DNA from 4 places in the Arthrobacter sp. QXT-31 genome. Region 1 is predicted to be linked to each of the others. Evidence: predicted binding sites of a transcription regulator. Region 1 holds the regulator's gene; each other region holds the start of a gene.
What was found. The regulator HrcA, encoded in region 1, represses chaperone genes, less so after heat shock. The targets are predictions, from matches to a motif close to TTNGCACTCGNNNNNNNCGAGTGCNAA.
Positions count from the first base shown of each region.

Region 2: groL (chaperonin GroEL) is a predicted target of HrcA. The motif match lies at 1,778-1,804, and genes of this name have one in related genera.
Region 3: BWQ92_RS01350 (Hsp20/alpha crystallin family protein) is a predicted target of HrcA. The motif match lies at 3,916-3,942, and genes of this name have one in related genera.
Region 4: BWQ92_RS01330 (Hsp20/alpha crystallin family protein) is a predicted target of HrcA. The motif match lies at 1,409-1,435, and genes of this name have one in related genera.

Region 1 is NZ_CP019304.1:4,530,817-4,536,214, forward strand. It holds gene BWQ92_RS20700 (DUF3097 domain-containing protein) at 31-885, opposite strand; gene hrcA (heat-inducible transcriptional repressor HrcA) at 1,108-2,121, shown strand; gene dnaJ (molecular chaperone DnaJ) at 2,180-3,307, shown strand; gene BWQ92_RS20715 (16S rRNA (uracil(1498)-N(3))-methyltransferase) at 3,310-4,095, shown strand; gene BWQ92_RS23675 (hypothetical protein) at 4,154-4,312, opposite strand; gene BWQ92_RS20720 (GerMN domain-containing protein) at 4,426-5,343, opposite strand.
Region 2 is NZ_CP019304.1:1,353,013-1,358,410, forward strand. It holds gene groL (chaperonin GroEL) at 1-1,599, opposite strand, end outside; gene BWQ92_RS06110 (ABC transporter substrate-binding protein) at 1,890-3,179, opposite strand; gene BWQ92_RS06115 (cold-shock protein) at 3,179-3,382, opposite strand; gene BWQ92_RS06120 (LytR C-terminal domain-containing protein) at 3,541-4,179, opposite strand; gene BWQ92_RS06125 (DUF3263 domain-containing protein) at 4,229-4,615, opposite strand; gene BWQ92_RS06130 (uracil-DNA glycosylase) at 4,779-5,398, shown strand, end outside.
Region 3 is NZ_CP019304.1:275,640-281,037, reverse strand. It holds gene BWQ92_RS01390 (hypothetical protein) at 1-22, opposite strand, end outside; gene BWQ92_RS01385 (hypothetical protein) at 631-885, opposite strand; tRNA gene BWQ92_RS01380 (tRNA-Lys) at 968-1,040, opposite strand; gene BWQ92_RS01375 (Hsp20/alpha crystallin family protein) at 1,267-1,692, shown strand; gene BWQ92_RS01360 (universal stress protein) at 2,739-3,563, opposite strand; gene BWQ92_RS01355 (MerR family transcriptional regulator) at 3,572-3,886, opposite strand; gene BWQ92_RS01350 (Hsp20/alpha crystallin family protein) at 4,024-4,446, shown strand; gene BWQ92_RS01345 (J domain-containing protein) at 4,583-5,023, shown strand; gene BWQ92_RS01340 (hypothetical protein) at 5,061-5,398, shown strand, end outside.
Region 4 is NZ_CP019304.1:270,199-275,596, reverse strand. It holds gene BWQ92_RS01340 (hypothetical protein) at 1-12, shown strand, start outside; gene BWQ92_RS01335 (hypothetical protein) at 50-814, opposite strand; gene BWQ92_RS01330 (Hsp20/alpha crystallin family protein) at 925-1,350, opposite strand; gene BWQ92_RS01320 (hypothetical protein) at 2,551-2,838, shown strand; gene BWQ92_RS01315 (hypothetical protein) at 2,851-4,248, shown strand; gene BWQ92_RS01310 (SCO6880 family protein) at 4,241-5,398, shown strand, end outside.

The DNA of each region.
Region 1 (5,398 bases):
AACGCTGAAACACGGGGAATGGCCGTGGAACTAGGGCACCGTCAGGAAGTCGATGACCTCTTCCACCCGGCCCAGCAGGGCGGGCTCGAGGTCGGCGTATGTCCGCACCGCGCCGAGGAGCTTCTGCCAGCCGAGGCCAATGTCCTCCTTGGTCTCGTGCGGCCAGCCGAAGGCGGTGAGGATCCCCGTTTTCCAGTCTGTGCCGCGGGGCACTACGGGCCACTGCGGAATTCCCAGCACCGACGGCCGGATCGCCTGCCACACATCCACATACGGGTGGCCCACGATCAGCACATTCCCGTCGGCGCCGGGGGACGCCATCACGGCGTCGGCAATTCGGGACTCCTTGGAGTCGGGGACCAGGTGGTCCACCAGAACCCCCAGCCGGCGGCCGGGACCGGGCCGGAAATCGGCAACCGCTGCCGCCAGGTCATCGATGCCGTGCAGGGGCTCGACGACGATGCCCTCCACCCGGAGGTCGTCGCCCCAGACTTTTTCCACGAGCTCGGCATCATGCTTGCCTTCAACCCAGATGCGGCTGGCCTTGGCCACCTGGGCGCGCTGCCCCTCCACGCGCACCGAGCCCGACGCCGTCCGTGTGGCCGTGGCGGACCCGGCGGCTTTCGCCTTGGGAGCCGGCGGCATCAGTCGGATCGGCTGTCCCTCGAGGAGGAATCCGAAGCCAAGCTTGAAGGACCGGGACTTGCCGCGGCGGTCTTCGAGCGCCACCACGTGCATGCCGCCGGACTTCTCCACCCGGGTCACGGCGCCCACCCAGCCGGACTGGGCGTCCTCGAGCACCATCCCGCGCTCCACCGGTACCTCGGGCAGGCTGTTCTTGGCGGGAGCTGCAATCTCCTGCGGGCCCCAGTTCTGGTACTGCATTCATTCACCGCTTTGCAATAGGAGTCTGCATGGAAAAGAGCCGCTCCGGCAGCGTGCATGCCGCCGGGGGCAGGCGCCCGGATTTTCGCCCGGAGCGGTACCAATGCTAACAACGGGGCGACTCATATTAGACTTGTTAGCACTTAGGCATGTCGAGTGCTAACCATGGCGTTTACGGGCGGGATCAGGCCCGGCGCGGATAAGGCCAAAAGGAGGTGGACTGTGAGCGAACCACGGAAGCTTGAGGTGCTGCGCGCCATCGTGGAGGACTATGTCCATTCCCGCGAACCCGTCGGCTCCAAGGCGCTGGTGGAACGGCATCATCTGGGCGTTTCCAGCGCCACCATCCGCAATGACATGGCGGCACTGGAGGACGAGGGCCTCATCACGGCCCCGCACACCAGCGCAGGCAGGATTCCCACGGACAAGGGTTACCGCCTGTTCGTGGACCAGATCTCGGCGGTCAAACCTCTCTCTCCGGCGGAGAAGCGAGCCATCCAGACGCTGCTCGAGGGATCCGAGGACCTCGACGACGTCCTGGACCGGACGGCGAGGCTTCTGTCCCAGCTGACCAACCAGGTCGCCGTCGTGCAGTACCCGCACCTCAGCCGTGCCGTGGTCCGGCACATTGAATTCGTGCTCCTGGCGCCGCGCAAGGTGCTGATCGTACTGATTGCCGATTCCGGCAAGGTGGACCAGCGCGTTGTCGACGCCGGGCAGGACCTGTCAGACGACACAATCGCCGCCCTCCGAACCCGCTTCCTGACTGGCGTGGCCGGAACACCGGTGGCCATCCTGCCCCAGCACCTGGCCGCCGTCGTGGCCGGCTGCGCGCCGGCGGAACGCCCCGCGGCCATGGCCCTCGCGAAGGGACTGGAAGGCCTCGCCCACAACAGCCGCGAAGACCGCATGGTCATGGCAGGGACCGCCAACCTCGCGCGGTCCAACGTGGATTTCCCGCTCAGCATCGGACCAGTCCTGGAGGCCCTCGAGGAGCAGGTGGTGATGCTGCGGCTCCTGAGCGACATGGCGCAGGACCCGCGGGGAGTGGCCGTCAGCATCGGCCGCGAAAACCCCTACGACGGGCTGGCCGAGGCGTCGGTCGTGGCCACCGGCTACGGCCCTGACGCTACCGCCAAGGTGGGCATCCTCGGCCCCACCCGGATGGACTATCCCACCACCATGGCCGCCGTGCGCGCGGTGGCCCGCTACCTTTCGAGGATTCTGGGACCGTGACCGGACGCCCCGGACATCCTCTGACCACAGGCAGTACAACCAGGAAGAGATACGAACTTTGAGCAGCCACTACGACGTTCTTGGAGTCTCCCCGGAAGCCACCGGCGAAGAGATCAAAAAGGCCTACCGCAAGCTGGCCCGCTCCCTTCACCCGGACGTCAACCCGGGCGAAGAGGCCGCGGAACGGTTCAAGGCCGTAACCCACGCCTATGAGGTGCTGTCCGATCCGCAGAAGCGCAGGGTCTACGACACCACCGGCAACGAGAATGGCACCGACAACGGCTTCGGCGGCGGCGGCTACGCCGGGCAGGGCTTCGCGTTTCAGGACATCTTCGACACCTTCTTCGGCGCCGGCGGCACTACCGGACCTGCGTCCCGCGTCCGCCGCGGCCAGGACGCGCTCATCAGTGTCCGGATCGAGCTGCGCGACGCCGTCTTCGGCGTCAACAAGAAGCTGGAAGTGGACACGGCCGTCACCTGCCCCACGTGTGAAGGGTCCTGCTGCCAGCCGGGCACGCATCCGGAACGCTGCGACATCTGCGGCGGCAGCGGCCAGGTCCAGCGGGCAGTCCGCTCCATCCTGGGCCAGGTCATGACCGCCGCACCCTGCGGTTCCTGCGAGGGCTTCGGCACAGTCATCAAGGACCCCTGCAACGAGTGCAGCGGCCAGGGCCGCATCCGCAGCCGACGCTCCCTGACCATCAAGGTCCCCGCCGGCGTGGCCACCGGAACACGGATCCAGCTCTCGGGACAGGGCGAGGCCGGCCCCGCGGGCGGACCGTCCGGTGACCTCTACGTGGAAATCCGCGTCAACAATGACTCCACCTACGTCCGCGAGGGCGACGACCTGCACGCAACCCTGAACATCCCCATGACTGCTGCCGCCCTCGGCACGGAACTGAGCCTGGAGACCTTCGACGGGAAGCAGGAGATCGATGTCAAGGCGGGCACCCAGTCCGGCGAGATCATCACGCTCCGAGGCCTTGGCGTCACCCACCTGCGCGGCTACGGCCGCGGCGACCTCAAGGTCCACCTGCAGGTGGAAACGCCGTCCAAGCTCGACCCCGCGCAGGAAGACCTGCTCCGGCAGCTGGCCAAGCTCCGCGGTGAACAGTTCTCCGAGGGCAAGCTCGCGGCGAGCGGCGGCGTCTTCGCCAAGCTGCGGGACCGCCTCGGTAACCTGTAGCGGTGAGCAACCCCGTATTCTTCACCCCGGCCGGCACGCTGGACAGCACCGCTCCCGGTTCCCTGTTCATCCTCGACGGCGCCGAGGCCCGGCACGCCGTTACGGTCAAACGGCTGGCGGTGGGGGAGCAGGTGGACATTGCCGACGGTGCCGGCAGGCGCATCACCGGGACGGTCACCGAAGCCGCCCCCGCCGAACTGACTGTCGAATGCACGTCCGTCAGCATGGAGCAGCGGCCGGACGTCCGGCTGGTCCTCGTGCAGGCACTCGCCAAGGGCGACCGCGATGAGTTGGCGATCGAAACCGCCACCGAACTCGGCATCGACGCGGTGATCCCCTGGCAGTCGGAACGCTCCATCGTCAGGTGGAAGGGTGACCGGGCAGCCAAGGCCCATGGCAAATGGCAGTCCGCCGTAACGGCCGCCGCCAAGCAGGCGCGCCGCGCCTGGATCCCCGAGGTGCGTCCCGCCGTCGACACCCCGGCCCTGGCCAAAGAGGTGGCAGGCGCGGGTCTTGCCGTCATTCTGCACGAGGACGCGGTCACGCCGCTGCGGCAGGTCCTCGCCAATTGGTACGGCAAGTGGTCGGAGGAACACCAGGGGGCGGGAGCGGACGCCACCGAGATCCTCCTCGTCGTCGGCCCCGAAGGGGGCATCGGCCCCCGCGAGGTCACCCGGCTGTGCAGCGCGGGTGCGGTCACGGCGCTGCTGGGACCGCATGTGCTGCGGTCATCGACCGCCGGACCGGCCGGCGTCGTGGTTGCCAGCGACGTCCTCGGACGCTGGTAGCCCGCAGCTCCACCTGCGCCCTGGGGCAGCCGAGGCGGTGTCAGGTGAAGAGGCGCCCTCAGATGAAGGGGTAGACCGGGAACACGTCCCGTTCACCTGTCCCTGCAGTCGCAGGAACCTTCGGCTGCCCGGTCGCCGGATGGCCGCTGTCAAGATCGGGCAGGTCGAAGCCGGGAAGCGGTGCCTGCCTGTCGTCCACGAGTTTGATGTTCGTCACTGCGCCTTGCACCTCCTGTAGGTTTTCGCCCATTCTCACCGCGGCCGATCAAGGACAGATCGGGCTTGCCGCAAGGTTGGATCAAAAAATCACACGGGTCAGGCGGAGAGCTGCTAGCGGACAGTAAACCCGCGGGAGTCCACGTTCGGTTCATCCTCGGCCCGGCCGGGGTTGATCTGGGAGACGCGCACCTCGTAATTGCCGGGCGCGAGGTTAACCGTGATGCCGAAGACTCCGGCAGCGGCCGGATCGGCTGCCGCCGAGACTTCGCCGGTGAGGTAGTTTTCCTTGTCGCCGTTGTCCTGGACCTTCAGGATGCGCCAGTGCAGTTTGCCGTTGGGCACGGTGCTTCGCCCGGAGATCTTGACGCGCCCGTCGCCGACCCCGGTGCCCTCTTGCGGATCAATGATCCACACCGGCGCCACCATTCCGGCGCTGCGGGGTGTGGGCGCACCGAGCTTGACGTGTTTGAAGGCCAGGTAATCGGTGTGCCCGTCCACCAGGATCACCACTTCGATCTGCTGGCCGGCGTCGATCAGCCCCGAACTGGCGCCGGCGGCCGTGGCCGTGTAGACGAGTTGCTGGATGGCCCGCTGGGCCATGTCCGCGTCAAGGTTGCTGTTGAAGGCGTCCGCGGAAACGTCCACGGTAATGACGTTGGTGCCCGAGATCGATGTGGCGAGGTTCTTGGGGTTCTGCCATGGCGTGAAGAAGTCCGGATCCAGCGGCGTCTCCGACATCATGGCGCGAAGGGCCCGCGTGATGGGGTTTTCATCGTCCGGCACGTCGCGGAACTCGCGGTACAGGAACACGTTGCTGTTGCTCCGCCCGATCCAATAGACGGGCGCCTTATTGGACGACTGCGTTGTTTCCAGCGGCGCGCTGGTGGTGGGAACGCCGTCGGTGCCGGCGGCCCGCCGGGACGAGGACGTCGGAGAATTTGCGGCGGTCCCCGCGGGACCGGGGTCGGCGATGCACCCGGACAGCAGCAGGGCAGCAGGAAGCACGGCGGACAGCATGACGGAGCGCATCCGCGTTACTTTCCGGGCCGGAGTTCCTGGCTGACTGATGCTGGCGATCCCTTCG
Region 2 (5,398 bases), 1.9 Mb from region 1:
GCCGCCGCCGACGGCCGGAGCAGCCTTCTCCGGCTTGTCGGCCACAACGGCCTCGGTGGTGAGGAACAGACCGGCGATGGAAGCCGCGTTCTGCAGGGCAGAGCGGGTCACCTTGACGGGGTCGTTCACGCCGGCAGCCAGCAGGTCGACGTATTCACCGGATGCTGCGTTCAGGCCGTGGCCGGCGGGCAGGCCGCGGACCTTGTCAACCACAACGCCGGGCTCGAGGCCAGCGTTGAAGGCGATCTGCTTCAGCGGGGCGTCGATGGCAACGCGGACGATGTTCGCACCGGTTGCCTCGTCGCCTTCGAGCTGCAGGTTGGCGAATGCCTTGGCGCCGGCCTGGATCAGGGCCACGCCACCACCGGCAACGATGCCCTCTTCGACGGCAGCCTTGGCGTTGCGGACAGCGTCCTCAATGCGGTGCTTGCGCTCCTTGAGCTCGACCTCCGTGGCGGCACCGGCCTTGATGACTGCAACGCCGCCGGCCAGCTTGGCCAGGCGCTCCTGCAGCTTCTCGCGGTCGTAGTCGGAGTCGGAGTTTTCGATCTCGGAACGGATCTGGGAAACGCGGCCGGCGATCTGGTCTGCGTCGCCTGCACCCTCGACGATGGTGGTCTCGTCCTTGGTCACGACAACCTTGCGTGCCTTGCCCAGGAGGTCGAGGCCGGCGGTCTCGAGCTTGAGGCCGACTTCCTCGGCGATGACCTGTCCGCCGGTGAGGATGGCGATGTCGGCCAGCTGCGCCTTGCGGCGGTCACCGAAGCCCGGGGCCTTGACGGCGACGGACTTGAAGGTGCCGCGGATCTTGTTGACGATCAGGGTGGCCAGGGCCTCGCCCTCGATGTCTTCGGCGATGATCAGCAGCGGCTTGTTGGACTGCATGACCTTCTCGAGGACAGCAACCAGTTCCTTGACGTTGGAGATCTTGGAGTTGACGATCAGGATGTACGGGTCCTCGAGGACCGTTTCCTGGCGCTCGGTGTCCGTGACGAAGTAGGCGGAGATGTAGCCCTTGTCGAAGCGCATGCCTTCGGTGAGCTCCAGCTCGAGGCCGAAGGTGTTGGACTCCTCGACCGTGATGACGCCTTCCTTGCCCACCTTGTCGAGGGCTTCAGCAATCAGGGCGCCGATCTCGTCGTCACCGGCGGAGATGGAAGCCGTGGCTGCGATCTCTTCCTTGGTTTCGATTTCCTTGGCGGAGTCCAGCAGTTCTGCGGTGACGGCCTCGACGGCCTTCTCGATGCCGCGCTTGAGGGACAGCGGGTCAGCGCCGGCCGCGACGTTGCGCAGGCCTTCCTTGACCAGTGCCTGGGCCAGGACGGTGGCCGTGGTGGTGCCGTCGCCAGCGACGTCATCCGTCTTCTTGGCAACTTCCTTGACCAGCTCGGCGCCGATCTTCTCGTAGGGATCGTCCAGCTCGATCTCCTTGGCGATGGAGACACCATCGTTGGTGATCGTGGGGGCGCCCCACTTCTTTTCGAGGACGACGTTGCGGCCACGCGGGCCGAGGGTGACCTTGACGGCGTCGGCGAGGGTGTTCAGGCCCCGCTCAAGACCGCGGCGAGCCTCTTCATCAAATGCAATGATCTTGGCCATAACGGCAGTAGTCCTTTCGGGACAGTCGTTAAGAAGGAACCTTGCTGCGGTGCCCGCGACGGACGATCCTTCCCGCAGGCCTCTGTACGCCCGACAGTCCGGATCTCACCCCAACCAGGTGTTTCTTTCGCTCCTTGCGCCGCCGCCGTCGGTATGCCGGCCGGAACCGGACGACCCTTTAGCAGTCGGCACGCTGGAGTGCTAATCAATAATTAGCACTCCCCCGGGGAGAGTGCAAGCAGATGCCCTTGTTTGTCCCGTGCACCGGCAGCAGTATTCGCTGCCAGCGATCAGCCCGCAGACCTGCCGGCGGCCTCGCTGCCTGTGAGCTTGGCCTTGTTGTCGGCGCCGTAGGTGAACACCATGTACTTCGCCGCGGTGACGTCTCCGTTGGCATCAAAGCGGACGGGGCCGGACTCGCCGTCGTAGTCAATGGCCTTTCCGTCCCGTATTGCCGCCAGGCAGTCCTTGTACGTGGAACAGACGGTCGCCGGGCCGGACGGCGAGACGGACGCACGGCTGCCGGACGTGCCGCCGGAGACGGAGATGAGCGCACCGGCAATGGAGGCACCGGCGTCGTCCTCTGCCGCGGCGGCGGCCAGGGCCGCGAGGTTCACGGCGTCATAGGACTCAGCCGCGAACGTCATGTCCTTGAGACCCTCGTCGATGGCCACCAGTTCAGCCTGGAAGTGCGCCGAGGGGAAGACGCCGGGCACCAGGGCGCGCGCCCCCTCCAGCGCCTTGGAGCCGAGGGCGGAACCGTACTGCCTGAAGGCGCCGTCGCCCAGGATGAGTTTGTTGCCCGGCAGCCCGGCATTGGCGAGCTCGGCGATGGCACCCTGCGCGCCGTCCCGGGCAATGAGGACGACGGCGTCCGGCGCCGCGTCGCGGGCAGCGGCCGCAGACTGCCCGGCCTCGCCCGCCTTGAAGCCGGTGAGGGTCACGGGGTCCAGCCCGCCTGCCTTGGCCGCAGCAGAAACGGCCGCAGACAGTTCTTCGCCGTAGCTGCTGTCCTCATAGACCACCGCGAGGCTCTTGGCTCCGGCGTCCTTGGCCACCTTGACCAGGACGGGCGCCTGGGCAATGTCCGACGCGGCTGTGCGGAAGTAGTAGCCGCCGCTCTTGTAGCTGCTGAGCTCCGGGGCGGTGTTGGCCGGTGAGATGAGTGTGATCCTGGCTTTGGACAGCACGTCGATGGCGGCGGGTGCGCGGCTCGAATCGGTGGGGCCGATGACGGCGTCGGCCTTGGCATTGACCAGTTCACGGGCCTGGGCGGCTGTGTCGCCGCCGGTTGCTTCGGGCAGCAGCTCCACGGGCCGGCCCTTGTGCCCGCCCGCCGCGTTGATCTCCTGGACGGCCAGTTTGGCAGCGGCCAGCTGGGCGGCGTTCAGGAAGGCCTGGGGCCCGGTGTTGTCGAGGATCAGCCCGATCCGCAGGGTTCCGTCGCCGCTGGCTTCAGCCGGAGCCGTCCGGGCATTGTCCCCGGAACCGGAGCAGGCGCCGAGCGCCAGCACGGCGGCGGCACACCAGCCGGCGGCACCCCAGGCAGCAGGGCCCCGGAAACCTGTGCGGCGTGCCACTAGACGGGCCGGACCATTTCTGCCTGCGGACCCTTTTCACCTTCGCCGACTTCCAGCTCCACGCGCTGGCCCTCGTCAAGCGACCGGTAGCCGTCAGTCTGAATGGCCGACCAGTGCACAAAGACGTCGTCGCCTGACTCGTCGACGGTAATGAAGCCGTAGCCCTTCTCGGCGTTGAACCACTTCACGGTTCCCAATGCCATGATCCCCACACTTTCACGTTTGCTTCCGTAAGGCCCACGTCGGTGTGTGCCGTGAATTACGCCCTGAAGCTTGCCTTCACTCTATCCAAACAGGCCCTTGGCGGCGGAGGCCGGCGGCCCCGGAGGGAGGCAATAGTTATTCAGGCGTAACCGGATGGCTACTGGTAGCCGGGACCCAGCACCACTGCCACGGACGTTTCGAAGTCCGCGCTTTCCACCAGGGTCGGGATGTTCAGCAATGCACCGAGCGCCTCGGCGTTGGCGCGGTGGGCGGCGGAGTAGAAGATTACTGACTGCTGCTGGGGCGCGCCCTGCCAGTTGGCCACCTCGCCGAGCACCCAGCCGTCGGACTGGACCGTGGCACCCACCCGTCCTGCCAGGCCGGAGGTGAGCGTTCCGTTGAAGATGTCGACGGGCTGTGACTTGTCGGCAGCCGCAGGGGCGATGGTTTCCGAGGTGGCAGGCTCCACGGCGGAAGGGGAGGCGGGCTCGGAGGCAGAGGTGGACGGTGACGCCGACGCAATGGCGCTGGGTGTCGCACTTGCAGAGGGCGTCGACGTTGCACTTGCCGACGCGGAAGTGCCGGCCGCCGCGGCCGACGGCGGTGCGATGACGGGCTGGAAACCGAGCTGCGGCAGCAGGAGGAAAGCAACCAGGCCCACTGCGAGCGCCCCGATACCCACGGACAGGATCGGCCACAACTTCGGGCGGGACGGCGCGGCAACGGCGCGGTGAACGCCCTGCCGGGAGGAGACCTCAGGCACCCTGTCGAATTCGTCCCGAGCAAAATTAGTCATGGTAAACAGGCGTCCTTGTTGGTTTTCGCCGGCAGTCCGGCACTAGCAATTACGCGTCAGATCCAAGGCGGCGTGCAGTGCGGGCCCGCTGACGTGACGTACGTAGTCTACGCAATCTCTTCACCAGCATGGGGTCGTGGGCCAGCGCATGCTCGGTATCGATCAGGGCATTGAGGATCTGGTAGTAGTGCGTGGCGGACAGGTCAAAGAGCTCCCGGATGGCCTGTTCCTTGGCTCCAGCGTACTTCCACCACTGCCGTTCGAGGGCGAGGATCTGCTGCTCACGCTCGCTCAGCGGCGAGTCCCGGAGCTTGAAGTCGTCCAGCAGCGAGCCGCTGCGCAGCCCGTGCCCCGTCATTGCATCCTGCTCAGCGTCCTGCCCTGAATCCTGGTGTGATTCCTGAGCTGCGAGGTGGTCCTGCAACGGCTCGGCCACTGCGCTCTCCTTAGCTGAATCCGGTCAAAGTACCTCCCCTATGTTACGGAGGAATAACAGCCTTGTCATTTGCGGCGCGGCTGCCGGAGGCGGCCCCTTGCACGCTCCCAGAAAGGCTCCGGCAAGCGCCTGCGCGCGGCCTTGCGGAAGAATGGACGGCGTGATGGAACCCGAACCCCTCTTCGACCTGGAACCAGCCGGGACCGCCGGCCCGGATTTTGCGGAGCTCGCCAGGCTGCCGTTCAGCGAACTGATGGCGCCTGACTGGGCGGAGGCCCTGTCCGGGGTGGAAGCCGAGCTGAGGTCCGTCCTGTCTTTCCTCGCCGCCGAGGAGGCAGCCGGGCGCCGGGTGCTGCCGTCGGCGTCGAATGTCCTCCGGGCCTTCCGGCAGCCCCTGAAGGGTGTGCGGGTCCTGATCGTGGGCCAGGATCCCTACCCCACCCCTGGCCATGCGGTGGGGCTTGCCTTTTCCGTTGACGCCGGAACACGCCCCATCCCCCGCAGCCTGGCCAACATCTACAGGGAGCTTGAATCCGACCTTGGCCTGCCGCCGCGGATCCACGGTGACCTCGGCGCCTGGGCGGAGCAGGGCGTCCTGCTGCTCAACCGGGTGCTGAGCGTACGCGAGGGCGCCGCCGGGTCGCACCGAGGCAAGGGCTGGGAGGCCATCTCGACGGCGGCCGTCACCGCCGTCGCCGGGCGCCGGACAGCGGACGGAACCGCCGCCCCGCTCGTCGCGGTGCTCTGGGGCAAGGATGCCGAGAGCGTCCGCCCCCTGCTGGG
Region 3 (5,398 bases), 790 kb from region 1:
CATCCATGTATTGAATCGCCATGGTTCCCTCCCTGATCGATTCCCGTCTTGATACGGAGCAAATCTGAAATGACGTCTGATCTGTATCCGCTGCCATAGATTTAAATAGCACCGGCAGCAAATTACTGGCAAGAGATTTTTATAACCGCCGTTCCGCGACCACAGCGGGTGCAGGCCGCCTGGGCCTTGGCCTCCTCACAAGGTCTCAGGTGCGGGGTGCGGCTGTCGGTGCCGAGCGTAAGCATGGGAATGTACCTCTCGTGCCGGACTGGGCAGGGCCGGCCGGCGGCTTGGCGTGGCCCGCCGCTGGCCCGCTTGCCTCGGCTGCCGGGGTACTGCCGGATGCCTGCTGCCTCATGACAGGGTCACTCCCGGGGACCGACCCCCTGGGGATGATGGAGATTTTCCTTATCGGGTCGGCTCCTGGCTGCAGCATTCCCCGGCAGGGCGTGCCCGGATTTGTGGAAGGGTGTCTTCCTGCGTTCCTGCCTGGCGTGACGACGTTGCGGGCGGCGCCGGGCTCCGGCATGGATTTCACACCTCTGTTTATTCCCGGAAAACGCACTGTGGCCAGGTGCTGGCTGGTCATCCCGGGATGATGTGATGTCCGCTGGTGCACCGCCCTGACCGTCAGGACAGACCGCCGGGCCGAGGTTTATTCCAGACCGGTTCCCTTCCCGGATGGTTCCGGCTGAGCAGGTCCAGCAGTTCGCCCTGGTTCAGGCCGGTGGCTTCACTGACCTCGGCAAGGGTGGCCTCTCCGGTGCGCAGCAGCGCCGCCGAGCATTCCCGCAGCGTCCGGCGGGCCACGTCCAGGGTAGTTTCGGCGTTTGCCATCATCGCCGCCAGGGCGCGCAACCGCTGCAGTTCCGCGTTCATCTGCATCCACCACCTTTCATGGGCTGCACGGCACGAAGGGCAGCGGCTGGAAAGCGGGAGCGGCCGGCGCAGCAGGCGCATTCAGGGGTGCACCCGGTGGGGCTCGAACCCACGACCCGAGGATTAAAAGTCCCCTGCTCTACCGGCTGAGCTACAGGTGCACCTTTGCCTGAAAGCATCCCATCACTGCTTCCCGACAGTTCACTCGCCAACCCCAGTCAATCTGCATCGTCCGCTATAGATTTTATTAGCACCGCCGACGGGCGCAAGCAAGAGGCCACCGGCCAAAAAATTGCCGGATACCCCTTGCGGACCGGGCGGGGCAGTGCTATTAAATCTATGTCAGCGGATACAGATCTGGATCGATGGTGATCAAGGAGGTATGCCATGTTGATGCTCGATCCATTCCGTCAGCTGGACCGCCTGGCCGAGCAGGTGCTGGGCACCGTCGCCCACCCGGCGGCCATGCCAATGGACGCCTGGCGCGACGGCGATGACTACATCTTTGCACTGGACCTGCCCGGCGTGGACGTCAGCTCCATTGACCTGGGCGTGGACAGGAACGTCCTGACCGTGAGCGCAGAACGGAAGGACCCTGCCGGGGAGGGCACGGAGATGGTCGTGTCGGAGCGGCCGCGCGGTGTCTTTAGCCGCCAGCTCATCCTGGGGGATGCCATGGACACGGAGAAGATGACGGCCGATTACGACGCCGGCGTCCTGACCCTGCGCATCCCCGTCGCGGCGCAGGCAAAGCCGCGAAAGATCGATATCGAAGTCAAAGGAGGCCAGCAGCGCCAGATTGACGCTGCCTAACAGACCGGGACGGTTCCCGTTACACGCCAACGCTGCCTCGTTGGGCGGGAAGGCACAGAAGGAACGCCACCGCGCCTATTTAGCGCACATGCAGCAGCAGCGCACGGGCCGTCCCGCCGGCGGTTTCCGGCCAGTTCTGGCCGGGAACCGTTTCGCCGCCTGCCCGGGCCGGCTCATCCGCGGCCTGGGCCAGGGGGCTACAGTCATCCTCCCGGCTTGCCGCTCCCGGTGCGGCCGCGGTCACCCGGCGAAGGAGGTGTGGGAGTAATGGAAGAAGGCCGCCCGGTTGCGTACACGGCACTGGGGAGAGGAACACCTGTTGTCTCCCGGTCAGGACGCGCTTTCGGAACACTGGACCGTGTCCTGGACGACGACAAAGGTCTCATCCTTCACGGAATCATCGTCAGGACGGGCCAGGGACCCAGGTTCGTGGCGCGCGACTCCATCGAGCGGATGACAACCACACACGTTTACTGTTCACTCACCGACGAACAGACCAGGAACCTGCCGCAGGCACCCTCCGGCCGGCACCCAGGGATCAGGTCATGGATCTCCCGGGCCACCACCGGCCGCCCACCCAAAACATGATCCTGACGAACGGCGGCCATCTGCCTGCGGTTTAAGCGAGTCACCGCTTTCAGGCCGCTGGGCTGGCAGTCCATCCCGCCGGCGGGGGCCTCCGGCACGCCGGAGGCTCATCAGGGCAAGGACGCGTCCTGACCGGCTGAGCGTTGGGACCAGCGCAGGAGAGAACCCGATCCAGCTCCGGCCGTAACCGCCCATTGGACAGCCCGAACCAGACGGAGGTCCCGGGCGGAGATGACTAAAGGCCAGCCGCAACACGCCCGCGGTGACTTTCGTGCAGCCAAGGGCCGCCGTAAACCAACATGCCGCGCCCGGTTCATTACAAAATTGCCGTTGACACTCGTGTCACCCCGCGGACCGGGAGGGCTGACGGTCAAGCCCGTAGCAGGGTTCCACATAGCCCTTAACTGCAAGAACCTTACGTTGAGCCCGCCACTGTCCCCGGGACCCTGGCCCAAGCGCTATCGGGCGATCAGGATGTTGCAGCGTGCCTGAGTCAGAACAGACGTTAGCGTTCCGGGGTGGCCTTGCCGTCCGTGGGCACCGAGGACCAACAGTTCGGCGTCTGCCCCTGCATCGATCAGCGCGGCCGACACGGGTTGCCTGCTCAGCAGTTGTTCTGTGGCGGCCAGGTCCGGGTCCATCGCCTGTACCCAGAGCATGGCGTTGTGCAGCACAGCCTTGGAATGCGCTGTCGGGGCAGTGTGTGCCTTCCAGGGCGGTTCGGGCTGTTCTGCATGAACGATCTGCAGCCCTGTGTCAAGGGCCCGGGCTGCACGCACTGATTGCTCCAGAACCTTGCTGCTGCGCAGGTGCCCGTCCACGCAGGCGACTACCGGTTGGCCTTCCCCGCGCCGGCTCCGCACGACGACGAGGGGGCAGGGGGATCCTCCGGCCAGGTCAAGGGAGACGGAACCGACCAGTTTGCCGAGCAGGCCGCCCAGTCCGCGGCTTCCAACCACCAGCAGGCTTGCGTCGAGGGACTCCTGGCGCAGGACGGCCGCCGGCAGTCCGGCCACCATGCGGGGCTCCACCTTCAGGTTTGGTGAGATTTCCGCTGCGAGTTTGCAGCCTTCGTCGAGAATGACTTCGGCTGCGTGACGCAATCCGCTGTCAGCCACCCCTTTGACCGGTCCCACGTCCTGTGTGAAGAGTGGCCAGATCCAGGCATGGATGATCCGCAGCCCGGTCCGTGCGGCCGTGGCGTAATCCGCCGCCCACTTCAGGGCAAGGAGGGACTGTTCGGAGCCGTCGTAACCGACAGCCAGCACCGCGCTAATCGTCACCTTTTGCCCTATTCCTTTTGGTTGTCCTGCTGCGCGGAGGTGCGGGCGCGCTTGAGTAGGCGCCGGAGGCGTGCGTTGTCCATTTCCAGTTCGAGCACCTTAGCAACGCCGGCGAGGTTGAGCCCGTCATCCAGGAGCTCTCCGATGCGACGCAGAACGGCAAGGTCCGCTTCGCTGTATTGGCGGGTGCCGCCTTCGGTCCTTTTCGGGGTGAGCAGGCCGCGGCGTTCATAGAGCCGGATGTTCTGCTGGCCTGTTCCCAGGAGTTCCGCCACGACCGATATGGCGTACAGGGCGCGCCCGCTGCTGCGTTGGTTTGTCATCTGCTGTCCCGTCAATGCCCGCTGTTCCTCTTGCACCAGTTTCGCACTGGTGCTATAAAAAATCTATATTCACCGTCACAGATAAACCATGGCGGTGGGTAGCCATGAAACCTGGATGCTGAAGGGAGTGGGAAATGATGTTGATCCGTACTGACCCGTTCCGTGAGCTGGACCGGCTCACCCAGCAGGTCTTCGGAACAGCGGCCCGTCCGGCGGCCATGCCGATGGACGCGTGGCAGGAAGATGGGGAGTTTGTGGTGGCGTTTGACCTGCCCGGGATCTCTCCTGACGACGTGGATCTGAACGTTGAACGGAACGTCCTCACCGTTCGGGCGGAGCGCCGTGACGCCACGCAGCCCAACGTCGAGCTGGTGGTTTCCGAACGGCCGCGCGGTGTCTTCAGCCGCCAGCTCATTCTCGGTGACACCCTGGATACGGACAATATCAAGGCCAGCTACGACGTCGGCGTGCTGACGCTGCGTATTCCGGTTGCCGAGCAGGCCAAGCCGCGGAAGATCGAGATCGAAAGCAAGGGCCAGCAACAGCAGATCGAAACCTAGCCCCTGCGGCGCATGCGAGGGGGCGGCCGCCCGTTCCCCGGCTTGGGACTTCACCCGGCCCGGGAGAGGCTCAGACCGGGGACCGGGCCGCCGGAAAGCTGCCCTGCACCGGCCCTTTCGGTGGCTGGGGGTGTTCATGATGACCGTTCCCGTCCCGGACCATTACGCGGTGCTGCACGTTTCCCGGGGCGCATCGCCGCAGGAAATCGCGCGCGCCTACCGGGCGCTGGTGCGCCGCCACCACCCGGACGTCGGCGGCGCTGACGCCGTACCGGCGGAACTGCAGCTGATCATGGAAGCCTTTTCCGTGCTCCGGGACCCCGGGCGCCGGCACGCCTACGACCGGGAAACGGCGCGGACCAGGCGTACCGGACCCGAGGCCGGGGAAAGCCGCCCTCCGGACCAGCAGAAAACGGCAACGGGGGACCCTGCGGTGTCCGGGCAGCGGGAGGAACGCCCGACCCCGGAAGGACGCCGCGCCAGCGGCCCGCAGGTGGTCCCGGTCCGCATAGTCCGGCGCAGGGAGCCGCCGCTGCGCGTCACTCCGGTCCGCTGGGAGAGCGGCCCGTGGAGCTAAGCAACACTATGCCGAATCTGAAGGAGGAACCCTTACGATGAGCGACTGGCGCCGCTACGACTCCCACCTGATCCCGGCCTTCCACGAGCGCTTCGAGGAGCGCTGGGGCAAGGGCACGGCACCGTTTTTGGATCCCGAGGCCCACGAGGAACCACTGCCCCGGGCGCAGTGGATCAACCCCGCCACCGGCGCCGCCCTGGCCGTGGTCCCCATCTGGACCGACGAGAAGGACAGCCAGCACCGTTCCTTCGGGGTGTTCTACCTGCCGCCGGCAGGGGATATCTGGATGCTGCGGCCCGGCTTTACCGGCTTCCTGGAACCCGGCATTGAAGATTCCGAGCATCTGGTGACCCTAAGGAACGACGCGTTCCGCAA
Region 4 (5,398 bases), 780 kb from region 1:
CTCGTGGACTGAGGCGCCTCTTTGGGGGCTGATCTGTGGGGACTGATGCCTAGGTGCGCACCGGGGCCGTTCGTACAGGGACTGCACCGGCGACCAGTGTGCCCTGGGCGGCGGCGTGACGCAGGTCCAGGCCGGCCGCTGTGATGACCAGGTTGTCCCCGCTGATGACCAGGACATGGTCGCCGCCCCGCACCCCCTCAAGCCACAGGGCGTCATCCGGATTATCGGGGCGCAGCTGATCCCGGAACAGGAGTCTGCCGCCGATGCTGAAGGTCATCAGACCCTCGCGTGTGACAGCTATGCTGCAGCTGGCCGACGTTTCCACGGCATCCTCGACCAGGTCGCCGAAATCCGGACTCAAGGCCAGCTGAAAACCGTGAAAGAGCAGAACCGAGACCAGCGCCGAGGTCAGGTCACCACCACCCTCACGGAACGCCACCACCGGGACCAGGGTGTAGGCCAGCACCGGTACCGGCCGTTCCCGCCCGCTGCCGGACGCCTGCGTCAAAACCATCCGTGCGGCCACGGGGGTGAGTTCGTTGGGAGCCCACTGGCCCTGCTCGACGCTCAGGCCAGGGCCGCTGCAGCGGCGGTGACAGACGCAGTCGGTGAAGGTGACGTAATGGGTCCCGTCCGGGGCAGTGCTTTCTGTCACGTTCACCAGCAGTGAGAGCGGCTCACCGGGCTCCAAAGGCGTCCTGCAGGCGGCGCACGTGCTGGCCATGGAGGCAGCAGTGAGCACGTACTGCACGGTATCCCTGCCCTTGAATGACTCCAAACGCCCGTCCCAGGCAACATTGCGTGTGACTGGCATCGCGGCAAAACACTTCCTCCCCTATGCCCGGAGTAATTACCTTCCCCGAAAGGGGCTGGTGGTGCGTTCCCCGGGTACCGGGGAACGCACCACCACCCTGGCTGCCGCGGTTAGGCGCTGAGCTGCTGCTGGGCGCCGTGTCCGCTGGTGATTTCGATCTTCCGCGGCTGCGCTTTGGCGGCGACCGGGATGCGCAGGGTCAGCACCCCGCCGTCATATCCGGCCTTCACGTTGTCTGCATCCAGCGCCTCACCCAAAACCAGCTGCCGGCTGAAGACGCCCTGCGGGCGCTCACCGGCCACCAGCTCGGCACCTTCGGGGGCGCCGTTCTTCCGCTCAGCCCGGATGGTCAGGACGTTCCGCTCAACATCAACATCGATCGCGTCCACGTCCACGCCCGGCAAGTCGACCGCGACGACGAACTCGTTCTCTTCCCGCCAGGCATCCAGTGGCATGGCCGCCGGGTGCGCGGCCGTGCCCAGCATCTGCTGGGCCAGCCGGTCCAGCTGCCGGAACGGATCATTCATCATCAACATCACATACCTCCCAGATCATCAGTAAAAAGGATAATCTCTATCCGCTGATATAGATTTTTTAGCACTTCAGTTAACACCGCGCAAGTGGCCGTTCCAGCCCGCCCCCCCATCCCCGCCATGCCTCTTGGACAGCTTTCGCGAGGATAAGAACCCCCCGGTCGGCCGGCCCAGGGGTCCTCGGCAGGAGGCGGCGGTCCGCGGCCAGAGGCGTCCCGTGCCAGAACTGCGGTCCGCTGCAGCCTGCGCCTTTAGGGCACTTCGTGCCGGAGCGACAGATTCACCGGCGAGGAATAATCAGTGAACTTATTAAAAATAATCTGGACGTATCGCAGCTCAAAATGGCGGTTGGCGCATACGGTGCGCATACTATGTCTCCCAACCCTTGGGCTACGAGACGTCTCACTGGCGACTAGGTGCTTCCACGGCATAGGTCTGACTTCCGCGGAACCCTGCAAGTTCCATTGCGATCAGGAAATTCTCGCAACTATGTCTCGCAACTTTCAGATGAAATCACCGTAATCATTGTTAGTTATGAGGCAGATACGGCGGCCTGCCGAGGGGCCTATCCCGGCGACGCGACATGACCTCAGCATGGGCCCTACCATTCATGGTGACCACGCCAGTCCCAAGTTTTGGAACAGTGTGAAATTCTTGGACGCTGTTCCGGACCTCGATGCGCGCCATGAAGGCTAGATCGCTGACCCGCTGACGCCACACCCTAGAGTTTGCTGCTGCCCTTCCACTCTTCCGGCGTAACCCGCTTGATGCTTGATGAGTGGGCCCATCCCAGATGGTATTTGCCCGAGGGGTCAAGCCACTCAATCAGACCGTACGTGTGCGTCCAGGCCACGGCCTTCCCGTAGATGCCGCTTACGTACACGAGTGGCCGGCCATACTTAGGGAAGTCCCTGATTGGGGCCGGGTCATCTATCGGCCGGCTCTTGTCGGCGTCCATGCGGGCCATCATTCGCTCGAGGTCGTCAGGGGAACCACTCTTGATCACAGGACCAATCTTAGAACATATATTCGAATAGTAGGGCCGACTCTCGACTGACCAAGCCTCTAGCACCGGTGGCTGAGAAACGTTTTGAATCTGAACCTGCCAAATCTACGTCTAGTCATGTTCCGCGGCCCCACCACCTCCATGAAGTCGTGAGCCAATCTGCTCATTCCCATGGAAGTCGACAGACGGAGCGTGCAATGTTTCTCGCAGCGGTGGATCCTGGCATCACCCCAAACGCTGATTTTCCCTTTCTTGAGTCGCTCAAACAGATCGGCGGCGGCATCCTCGTAGGAGCCTTCGTCGTCATCGCGATCGTGGCGATCATCGGAGCAGCCATGCTCCTCGCCGGCAAGCTGAGCCAGTCCTCTCGGTTGGCTTCCGGGGGCGGCATGATCCTGCTCTGGACTGGCCCCGTAGCTGCCATTTTGGGCGGCATCAATGGCTACATCCTTTGGTCCCAGACAGCGTTCCCGCTCGGGTTCTAGGCAACATCGGTCATGCCGGTTGAGTGCGATCTGAACGGATGGTGGCCGCCCGGCTGCGGTCTCGTCTCGCAGGCGAACGACGGTGTCCAGAGTTCCATCACGGCGTTCTTCGCCGACCTTCTCGAAAACGTCGCTTCCTGGATATGGTCCTTCATCACGGGTGCGTTTGGCGCGTCTGACATTGACGATTCCCAGTGGGACTCCGTCAAGGGGCTGACGAACTGGTGGGTCGTCGTCATGATGACACCGCTCGTCATTGCCATGATCCTCCAGTTGTTGTCCGGACTGATCAGCCAGCAGCCCCGCCGCCTGATCCGTGCGTTGGTTGGCGGTGCCGCCGCGGTTCCGATGGTGGCCGGTGCTGTCTACCTGGTCCGGGAGCTCACGAAGGTTGGGGATTTGGCCGCAACAGCGCTTCTGGACTCCCTGGCTACGGACCCCTATGTCCTGTTCATGCGGCTCTTCGGCTTCGAGAAGGCGCCGGCAGACTCGGGCAGAGACTGGAATGTTGTCTCGTTGGCTCCCGGGACAAGTGGGGGCGCAGGGGGTGCCGTAGTCGTGACGGCGATGGCCGTTATCGTTGTCTGGATTCTGGCCTTCATCCTGATGTGCTCGATGATCTTTCGGTCTTTCGCCCTCATCTTGCTCGCCGCCGTCGCACCCGTGGCTCTCATGCTGATGCCCTGGGAGAAGACGCAATCGTGGGCGCGGCGGTGGGGCGAGATTGTGGTGGCTTTGCTTATCGCCAAACCGCTCGCCGCGACGGTGCTTGCCGTGGCCATCAAGCTTTTCGCCGACTCCAAGTCGTTCGCCGGACTCGCTGCCGGCGTCGTAGGCATGGCACTGGCCTGTGGCGCACCATTGATGGCATTGCGACTCGTTAGTTTCGCTGGTGGCGAGCTGGCCGCTGCCGCCCAAACCGCTGGCGGCGGGCATGTCCTTTCCCGAAGCTCCGGTTTTGCTGCCAGGCAGATCACCCGCCAAACGGGCGGACACTTGACGCTGGCTGCCTTGGCCAGCCGCTCGGCCGCAAATCGGCCGGTTCAGTCGAGCCGGCCTCAGTTTCCAACTCGGGCGCTGCCGCCGAGGGTGCCGTTGCCGGAACAACTGATGGGCACTACGCCGTCCCGCACTTCCGGCGGGAACACCACGGCTCTAATGCTCGGCGGCGGTACGTCGGGTCAGGGTGCATCGTTTCCGCGAGCGCGACGCGGCGTCAGTGAGCCGGACTGGAACCCGGGAGCGTCCGGCAATGGAACGCCGCCAAGCGCCATAAGGGAAGGGCCGCAGTCCCCGCCTTCGAAGGCGCCCACCGCTGCCACTGCTTCTCCGGATGCGGCTGCGCCGCCTTCTCCCATCCGCCCCCCAACCACGGCCAAGCCTCCGATTGACAGTGATACCCATGTCTGAAAACTCTCGAACTCTTGAACCCGTCAAGTTCCCCCGGTACGAGCGCCGAGGCCTGTTCATGGGCCTGAAATGGTACCAACTGCTCCTGCTCGCGGCCGGTGTTCTCGTGGGCTGTGTGGCTTCGGCAGTGCGCGGACCCGTTGGCCTTTTCACGGCCGGGCCGCTATGGCTAGTTCTGATACTGCTCGGATTGCTGCAGTACTCACGGATTCCCTACCCAGTGTGGATCAGCCATGCCGTGCTGTTCTTCTACAGGTTGGCCGCAAAACAGACCCGCTACCTGATGCGGCCGGAGCGGCCTGTCCTTGCTGGGCGGCTGGCGCTTCCGGGCGGGTTGGGGAACCTGGAGCTGCGCCGCGCTTCCCGCGGGGAGTCGTTCGTAGTGGACTCCCGCGGCAAAGAGGCAATAGCCGTACTGCGCTGCAGCACCAAGTCGTTCGCACTCATGGACGGCGACGATAAAGCCTGGGCCGTGCAGGCGTGGTCCAGGGTACAGGCAGGATTGGCCCAGCGGGGCTGCGTGGCCAGGATCGCCGTTCAGGACTACACGGTCCCGTATCCCTCCTCGGCCCTTCGTGACTTCTACGAAGGCACAGTCCGCCGGCAAACCGGTGACTCCGACGAACGCACCTGGGGCGAGCGCTCTTACGAGGACTTGATTGCTGCCGCTGGTTCCGCCATGAGTCACGAGTTGTTGCTAACTCTGGTTCTGGACATTGCCAAGGCCCGACGTCGGATACGGGAGGCAGGCGGGGGAGTCCTCGGCGTCGAACGGGTACTCCGGCTGGAAGTCGAGGCTATGACTACCGCCTTAGGAACACACAGCGTCAGCGTCGACCAGTGGCTGCCGGAGGCAGGCCTTCTCAACATCGTTCGGGCTGCCTTTGATCCAGCATCCGCAGCAACCACGGGCAGGCAACAAGCCGGCGTACTAACGGAACCGGAGGGGCAGAACCAGCCGGAGCCCACTTCCAGCGTCCTCGCTGCGCCCATGGCGGTCGAGGAGCACTGGACGTATGTGCGGACGGACACCGGCTTTCACCAAACGTTCTGGATAGCCGAATGGCCGCGGCAGAAGGTCTTCCCGGGCTTTCTCCACCCCCTTATCTACGTCGGTGAATTCCGCCACACGGTGACCCAGGTGATCCGG